Regions from separate parts of the Curtobacterium sp. L3-7 genome, predicted to be linked through region 2. Evidence: predicted binding sites of a transcription regulator. Region 2 holds the regulator's gene; the other holds the start of a gene.
The links. Region 2 encodes HrcA, which represses chaperone genes, less so after heat shock. Its sites were predicted from a motif close to TTNGCACTCGNNNNNNNCGAGTGCNAA; they were not measured.
Positions count from the first base shown of each region.

Region 1: the regulator HrcA is predicted to act here: its motif matches at 1,679-1,705, upstream of groL (chaperonin GroEL).

Region 1 is NZ_CP151474.1:116,343-120,595, forward strand. Features, by position in the region: gene groL (chaperonin GroEL) at 18-1,640, opposite strand; gene AAEP80_RS00555 (cold-shock protein) at 1,853-2,056, opposite strand; gene AAEP80_RS00560 (LytR C-terminal domain-containing protein) at 2,295-2,882, opposite strand; gene AAEP80_RS00565 (DUF3263 domain-containing protein) at 2,879-3,175, opposite strand; gene AAEP80_RS00570 (DUF2332 family protein) at 3,282-4,253, opposite strand, start outside.
Region 2 is NZ_CP151474.1:2,202,524-2,206,776, forward strand. Features, by position in the region: gene hemW (radical SAM family heme chaperone HemW) at 1-616, shown strand, start outside; gene AAEP80_RS10705 (DUF4870 domain-containing protein) at 606-1,037, opposite strand; gene hrcA (heat-inducible transcriptional repressor HrcA) at 1,146-2,168, shown strand; gene dnaJ (molecular chaperone DnaJ) at 2,295-3,407, shown strand; gene AAEP80_RS10720 (16S rRNA (uracil(1498)-N(3))-methyltransferase) at 3,407-4,147, shown strand; gene AAEP80_RS10725 (hypothetical protein) at 4,176-4,253, opposite strand, start outside.

The DNA.
Region 1 (4,253 bases), 1.8 Mb from region 2:
CCTTCGAGAACGACGGACTAGAAGTCCATGCCACCCGTCGGGTCGCCGGCGGGAGCAGCAGGGGTGCGCTCCGGCTTGTCGGCGACGACGGCCTCGGTCGTGAGGAACAGACCAGCGATCGACGCGGCGTTCTGCAGCGCCGAGCGGGTCACCTTGGCCGGGTCGATGATGCCGGCGGCGATCAGGTCGACGTACTCACCGGTCGCGGCGTTGAGGCCCCAGCCCGACTCGAGCTCGCGGACGCGAGCAGCGACGACGCCCGGCTCCATGCCGGCGTTGAGCGCGATCTGCTTGAGCGGCGCGTCGATCGCCACGCGGACGATGTTCGCACCGGTCGCCTCGTCACCCTCGAGCGAGAGGGACTCGAGCGCCACGGCACCGGCCTGGATGAGGGCGACACCACCACCGGCGACGATGCCCTCTTCGACGGCTGCCTTCGCGTTGCGGACGGCGTCCTCGATGCGGTGCTTGCGCTCCTTGAGCTCGACCTCGGTCGCGGCACCCGCCTTGATGACGGCCACGCCACCGGCGAGCTTCGCGAGGCGCTCCTGGAGCTTCTCGCGGTCGTAGTCGGAGTCGGTCGCCTCGATCTCGGAGCGGATCTGACGGACGCGGCCGGCGATCTGCTCCTCGTCGCCAGCACCCTCGACGATGGTGGTCTCGTCCTTGGTGATGATGACCTTGCGGGCCTTGCCGAGCAGGTCGAGCGTGGCGTTCTCGAGCTTGAGGCCGACCTCTTCCGAGATGACCTGGCCGCCGGTGAGGATCGCGATGTCCTGCAGCATCGCCTTGCGACGGTCGCCGAAGCCCGGGGCCTTGACGGCGACGGACTTGAAGATGCCGCGGATCTTGTTCACGACGAGGGTCGCGAGCGCTTCGCCGTCGACGTCCTCGGCGATGATCAGGAGCTGCTTGCCCGCCTGGATCACCTTGTCGACGACCGGCAGGAGGTCCTTGATGTTCGAGATCTTCGAGTTGACGATCAGGATGTAGGCGTCCTCGAAGACGGCTTCCTGACGCTCGGGGTCGGTGACGAAGTACTGCGACAGGTAGCCCTTGTCGAAGCGCATGCCCTCGGTGAGCTCGAGCTCGGTGCCGAAGGTGTTCGACTCCTCGACGGTGACGACGCCTTCCTTGCCGACCTTGTCGATGGCCTCGGCGATGAGCGCGCCGATCGTCGGGTCCGCGGCGGAGATCGACGCGGTGGCGGCGATCTGGTCCTTGGTCTCGATGTCCTTGGCGTTCGCGAGCAGCTGGTCCGAGACGGCCGCGACGGCCTTCTCGATGCCGCGCTTCAGCGAGACGGGGTCGGCACCGGCGGCGACGTTGCGGAGGCCTTCGCGGACGAGGGCCTGGGCGAGCACGGTCGCGGTGGTCGTACCGTCACCGGCGACGTCGTCGGTCTTCTTGGCGACCTCCTTGACGAGCTCCGCACCGATCTTCTCGTACGGGTCGTCGAGCTCGATCTCCTTGGCGATGGAGACACCGTCGTTCGTGATCGTGGGGGCGCCCCACTTCTTCTCGAGGACGACGTTGCGGCCGCGCGGGCCGAGCGTCACCTTCACGGCGTCGGCCAGCTGGTTCAGGCCGCGCTCGAGGCCACGGCGGGCCTCCTCGTCGAAAGCAATGATCTTAGCCATGTGAGTTTCTCGTCCCTCCCGGACGTCGTGGGGGTCTTCTGGCACTCAGTACGACCGAGTGCCAATCCCGATTCTGGCACTCACCCCCTGAGAGTGCAACACACGACGCCCCGCACGAGCGAGCGCGACGCCCCCGCACGAACGAACACGCCACCCCACACGAACGAACGCGCCGCCCCGACGGGACGACGCGTTCGCGAGTGGTTCGGCGACTAGGCCGGACGCACCGACTCGGCCTGCGGGCCCTTGGACCCCGTGCCGACGTCGAACGTCACTGCCTGACCCTCTTCGAGGACCTTGTAGCCGCTCATGTCGATGGCCGAGTAGTGGACGAACACGTCCTGGCCCCCTCCATCGACGGTGATGAAGCCGAAGCCCTTTTCAGCGTTGAACCACTTGACGGTTCCGTTGGCCATGATCTGTTGCTCCCTGCGGTACTGCTGTTGCGATCGACGGCACCGTCGGGAGGCGCCGCGGGTCCGAGTCCCGGGCTTTCCTGGCGTGCGTACCGAGGTGCGACGACATTCCGATCACGGGGTGACCACTTGTGACTCTAATCAGGAAGCGCGATTCGGCAAGGGGTGTGACGGGTATTTCACGACGATTCCGCCGGAACTCAACGTGCCGGAAACACAGTTGTTACAAAAGGAAGACTCAACCGCTGAAGTCGGCCCCGAGCACGACACTGATGTCGGCATTCGGGAACGCCGCCGACTGTTCCACGGCGGTGACCCCGAGGGACTGCGCGATCCCCTTCGCGAGCGCGGCCTGCGACTCCTGCTGGTAGTACACGATCGTCGACGCGGTGCCCGTGGTCCCGGCGTTGCCGCTCGAGGTCACCTTCCACCCAGCTGCGGTCAGCTTCGACGTGCCCGAGGCCGCAAGCCCGGGCGTCGACGTGCCGTTCAGGACGACGAGCGTCGTGCTGCCCTGGTCCGACGGCGTCGCGGCAGCGGCCTCCGACGACGAAGACGACGAGGAACCGTCCGGCGACGAGGACGCAGACGGCGAAGCGGACGACGACGCCGACGCCGACGGCGCGGACGACGAGTCGCCGGTGAACGAGTAGCTGCCGTTCAGGAGCGCGAGGACGAGCACCCCGATGCCGACCAGCACGCCCGTCGCGAGCGCCGCCCACGCGAACGCGATCCAGCCGCGTCCCCGCCGGTGCATGCCGCGGTGCGCACCGACTCGTGGCCCGTCGGTCACGTCGTCGAAGCGGTCATGGGGGAATCTCGTCATCGTTCCTCTTCGGTTCCGGTGGCGGTCGCCGGCTGGACGAAGCTGCGGTTCGCCCGCGCGCTCGTCCGCGCACGGCGCAGTCGCTGCAGTCGCCCGACGAGCTGCGGGTCGTACGCCAGCGCCGCAGGGGAGTCGATCACCCGGTTGAGCACCTGGTAGTAGCGCGCCGGCGACATGTCGAACTCGACCCGGATCTCGGCTTCCTTCGTCCGGTCGTGCCGCGCACGCTCGTGCTCGAAGGCGAGCACGTGCTTGGCGAGCTCGCTGAGCTCGTCCGCGGGGATGGTGGTCACGACGGTCCGATCACATTCGGGTAACGGGTCTCGCACATCGTAGGGGTGCCGTCGATGTCGACCCTGGCATGGCGCTGGACTGTCGCGGAATCGGCCGCCGACCCTCTCAGAACCAGCGGATCGTGGTGCCGAAGGCGTCGGACACCGCGACCGCGACGCCGTCGACCGACAGGGTCGCGAACGTTCCGGGAGCCGCGGCGTCGACGTCGGACGGCAGCGTGGCCGCGACACCCGTCAGGATGCCGGTCCGCTCGAGGGCGATCCAGCGCACGCCGCGTTCGGCGACGCGGTCGACGAACCGTTGGCGATCCGGCCCGGGGACGTAGACGAGGGTCCCGGTGGTCAGCACGACCGGCTCGCAGTCGTCCGGCAGCAGGTCGAGTGCACGGTCCAGGTCGTCCGGCACGCGGCCGGCGACCCGGACGGGAGGCACGGCGAGTGTCGCGCGCGCCGCCGCACGCATCAGGGCGGTGCGGTCCAGCGCCTCCGGCGGCACCGCCTCCACCAACCGGTCGAACGCGTGGGGCGCGGCGAGGTCGATCGGGTTCGGGTCGAGGGCGACGCGCGCCGCGATCCGGATCGGCGCCGTGGCCGGCGCCGGCACCGCTCCCGATGCGTCGGCGACGAGGTTGATCGACGGGTCGACCGCGGCGGTGGCCATCCGCACGGTGCGGGTTCGCGCCCCCTGATGGTCATCGCACCCGGTAGTGACGGGGTGCGATGTCCGGGACGGGGCGCGATCCGAAGCGGGATCGGCCGCGACTCGGTAGTCGAGCGTCACGCGGTCGGGGATCGAGCACAGCCCGGCGGACGCACCGATGTCGACGAGCCCGATCGGCCGCGAGACCGTCGCGGCGAGCGCCGCGAACAGCGGGACGACCGGACCGAGCCGCCGCGGGTCGTTCGCCTGCACCGTGGCGGAGGCGAGGGCCGCGACGAGCGTGGGGCGAGCCTCCCGTCCGAGGGCGCGGAGCGCTCCCGGATCCGACGGATCCGCGCCCAGCCGACGCGCGACCGCGAACAGGAGCTCCGGTTGCCGCTGGGTCGCCGGGACCTCGTCGAGGAGCCCGACCAGGTC
Region 2 (4,253 bases):
CGAGCCCGACCACGTGTCGGCGTACTCGCTCATCGTCGAGGACGGCACCGCCATGGGCCGCGCGGTCAAGCGCGGTGAGCTGCCGGCGCCGGACGACGACGTCGCCGCGGACATGTACGAGCTCGCGGACCGGGTCCTCGGCGATGCCGGGTACGGCTGGTACGAGGTCTCGAACTGGGCGAAGGGCGACGAGCACGCCAGCCGCCACAACCTGTCGTACTGGAAGGGCCACGACTGGTGGGGTGTCGGCCCCGGCGCGCACTCGAGCGTCGCCGGCACGCGCTGGTGGAACGTCAAGCACCCGGCCGCGTACGCGAACCGGGTGCTCGCCGACGAGTCGCCGGCCGCAGGGCGCGAGACCCTCGACGACGAGACCAGGTACGTCGAGCGCGTGCTCCTCGCCACGCGCGTCCGCGGCGAGCTCCGGACGTCCGAACTCCGCCAGGAGGGCCGTGGCCGGGTCGCGGGGCTCATCGCCCGTGGTCTCGTGGACGGGCGCAGTGCCCTGGGGGCGCCCGGCACGCCGGGTCGCCTGGACCTGACGCTGCGGGGCCGCCTGCTCGCGGACGCCGTGGTCCGCGAGCTGCTCGACGAGCCCTGGTCCGTCAGTTCTTGACGAACTCGATCGTCAGCGGGTAGCGGTAGAAGCGGCCCTGGTTCGCGGCGACGGCGGCCATGATGCCGAAGACGATCGACACGACCCACACGCCGAAGATGATCAGCACGCCGATGCCGAGCCACGACGTGACGACGCCGACCGCGTACGCGATGGCCATCGTGATGTGGAAGTTCAGGGCGACCCGGGTGTGCTCGCGGACGAACTGGCCACGGTCGCGCAGGACGAAGTACGCCACGAGCGGGGCGATGAAGTTGAAGAGGATCCCGCCGACGTGCGTGAGCGTGGCCCAGAGGCGCTGGTCCTCCGGCGTCATCGGCTGCGGCGGCTGGTAGTACGGCCCGGGGCCCTGCGGCCCGCCGGGCTGCTGGCCCCAGGGTCCGCCCGGCTGTCCGTTGCCCGGCTGCTGTCCGTAGGTCATGCCGGAAGCGTAGCGACCCGATGTGGAGAAGTGTCGGGACGTCGGTGCACGGGCGTAGGATCAGCACTCGACACGTCCGAGTGCCAGCACGAGTGGAAGGGGTCCGGGTTGGTCAGCGAACGCTCCCTCGAGGTCCTCAAGGCCATCGTGCGCGACTACGTCGCCTCGCGCGAGCCCGTCGGGTCGAAGACGATCGTCGAGCGCCACGCCTTCGGGGTCAGCGCCGCGACGATCCGCAACGACATGGCCCTGCTCGAGGACGAGCAGCTGATCATCGCGCCGCACACCTCGTCCGGGCGGGTGCCCACCGACAAGGGGTACCGCGTGTTCGTGGACCACCTCGCCGCCGCCCGCCCGCTCTCCAGCGCGCAGCGGCACGCCATCGAGACCTTCCTCGGCGCGTCCAACGACCTCGACGACGTCCTCGGCCGGACCGTCCGGCTGCTCAGCCAGCTGACGAACCAGGTCGCCCTCGTCCAGTACCCCTCGATGGTGCGGGCACGGGTGCAGCACGTCGAGCTCGTCCGGCTGGGGGACTCCCGGCTGATGGTCGTGCTGATCACCGACACCGCCAGGGTCGAGCAGCGCGTCGTCGAGACCGACGTCGCGCTCGACGAGTCCGCGCTCGTCGAGCTCCGCACGGTGCTCAACGCGGCGACCGTCGGGCTCCTGCTCCACGACGTCCCGACGGCGCTGCGGGAGATCCCCGCGCAGATCCGGCCGGAGTCGCAGACCCTCGCCGGCGTCGTCGTCGCGACCGTGATCGAGCAGGTCGCGGCGAACCGGCAGGACCGCCTGGTGATGGCGGGCGCGGCGAACCTCGCGAAGAGCGAACAGGACTTCTCCGGCGGGCTCTTCCCGGTGCTCGAAGCGATCGAGGAACAGGTGACCCTCCTCCGGTTGTTCGGGGAGATGCAGCTCGACGACGTGTCCGTCACCGCACGGATCGGCGTCGAGAACGCGGAGTACGGCCTCGACGCGACGAGCATCGTCGCCGGCGGGTACGTCGCCGCAGGTGGTGAGGTCGCCAGGCTGGGCGTCCTCGGACCGACCCGCATGGACTACGGCTCCAACATGGCCGCGGTCCGCGCGGTCGCGCGGTACCTGTCCAGACTGCTCGGAGAGAATTGACGACCGCTGCAGTGCACGCCGACCGTGCCAGCCCGACCACGGCGGCGACGCGGGCCGACCGCGTGACGTGACCACGGCCTCCAGGCCGAACCGACCAGACGACCGACGAAACCAACTGAGGGATACGTGGCAGACCACTACGACGTCCTCGGTGTCCCGCGTGACGCGGCCGACGCCGACATCAAGAAGGCGTACCGACGCCTCGCGCGCGAGCTCCACCCGGACGTGAACCCGAGCCCGGACGCAGCCGAGCGCTTCAAGGACGTGACGCACGCGTACGACGTGCTGAGCGACCCCGAGCAGCGGAGACGGTACGACGCCGGCCCGCAGGCCGACAGCCCGTTCGGCGGTGGGGCCGGCGGCTTCAGCGACATCTTCGACGCCTTCTTCGGCGGCGGCGGGGGCGGCGGCCGGGGCACCGGTCCGCGCAGCCGTGCCGAACGGGGACAGGACGCCCTGCTCCGCATCGACGTCGACCTGGACGAGGTCGTCTTCGGCACGCACAAGGACGTCGAGGTCGACACGGCGGTCCTCTGCGAGACGTGCGGCGGTTCCTGCTGCGCTCCCGGTACGAGCCCGCGCACCTGCGACATCTGCGGTGGCTCCGGCCACATCCAGCGCCAGGTCCGGTCGCTCCTCGGCAACGTCGTGACGAGCGCGCCGTGCGGCACCTGCCGCGGCCACGGCACCGTCATCCCGAACCCGTGCCCGACCTGCCAGGGCCAGGGCCGCGTCCGCGCCCGTCGCACCATCCCGGTGGACGTCCCCGCCGGTGTCGACTCCGGTCTGCGCCTGCAGATGCCCGGTCAGGGCGAGGTCGGCCCGGCCGGCGGCCCGTCCGGCGACCTGTACCTCGAGATCCGCGTCCGCCACCACGACGTCTTCAGCCGCGACGGGGACGACCTCCTCGCCACGCTCGAGGTCTCGATGACCGACGCGGTGCTCGGCACCACGGCGACGATCGACGGGCTCGACGGTCCGGTCGAGCTCGAGATCCGTCCCGGCGTGCAGAGCGCCGACGTGCTCGTGCTGAAGGACCGCGGCGTCACGAAGCTGCGAGGGAACGGCCGTGGCGACCTCCGCGTCGGTGTGCAGGTCGTCACCCCTACGAAGCTGTCGCACAAGGAGCGTCAGCTCGTCGAGCAGCTCGCGAAGTCGCACAAGGCGTCACCGCCGCAGCTCGCCCGGTTCCAGCAGGGGATGTTCGGCAAGCTCCGCGACCGCTTCTTCAACTTCTGATGGCGTCGCTCTACCTGGTGGAGTCGCTCGACGGTGTGGCCGTCGGCGGCTCCGTGACGCTCGACGGTGCCGAGGGCCGGCACGCCGTGACGGTGTCGCGGGTGCGGGTCGGGGAGACGCTGCGGCTCTCGGACGGCCAGGGCACGGTCGTCGTCGGCGCGGTCTCGTCGCTCGGCCGCGACTCGCTGTCGCTGACGGTGTCGGACGTCCTGGTGTCGTCGCGCCCGGTGCCGTCACTCACCCTCGTGCAGGCCCTCGCGAAGGGCGGCCGGGACGAGATGGCGGTGCAGGCGGCGACCGAGATCGGCGTCGACCACGTCGTGCCGTGGTCCGCGGCACGCAGCGTCTCCCGCTGGGAGGGTGCGAAGGTCGCGAAGGGCCGCACGCGCTGGCAGGCGATCGCGCAGGAAGCGGCGAAGCAGGCGATCCGGTCGTGGGTGCCGTCGGTGTCCGACCCGGTGACGACCGCAGCGCTCGCGGCGTCCGCGTCGTCGACCGGTGTGGTGCTCCTCGTGCTCGACCCGACCGCCACCGAACGGCTCGCCACGTGGGAGCCGCCTGCTGACGCCACGTCGATCTCGCTGGTCGTCGGCCCCGAAGGCGGTATCGACGGGTCGGAACTCGACCGCTTGTCGGCTGCCGGTGCCGTCCGGGTCCGGCTCGGTGACACCGTGCTCCGGACGTCCACCGCGGGACCCGCCGCGTTGGCGGTGCTGCAGTCGCGGCTCGGCCGCTGGTAGCGACCGACCGTCCGCGCGGTGATGATCCTCAGCCGCGGCGGTCGAGCCAGGCCTGCAGCTCGGCGCGGGCGACGGCGATCTCGGCCTCGGACGGGTTCGGGGAGAA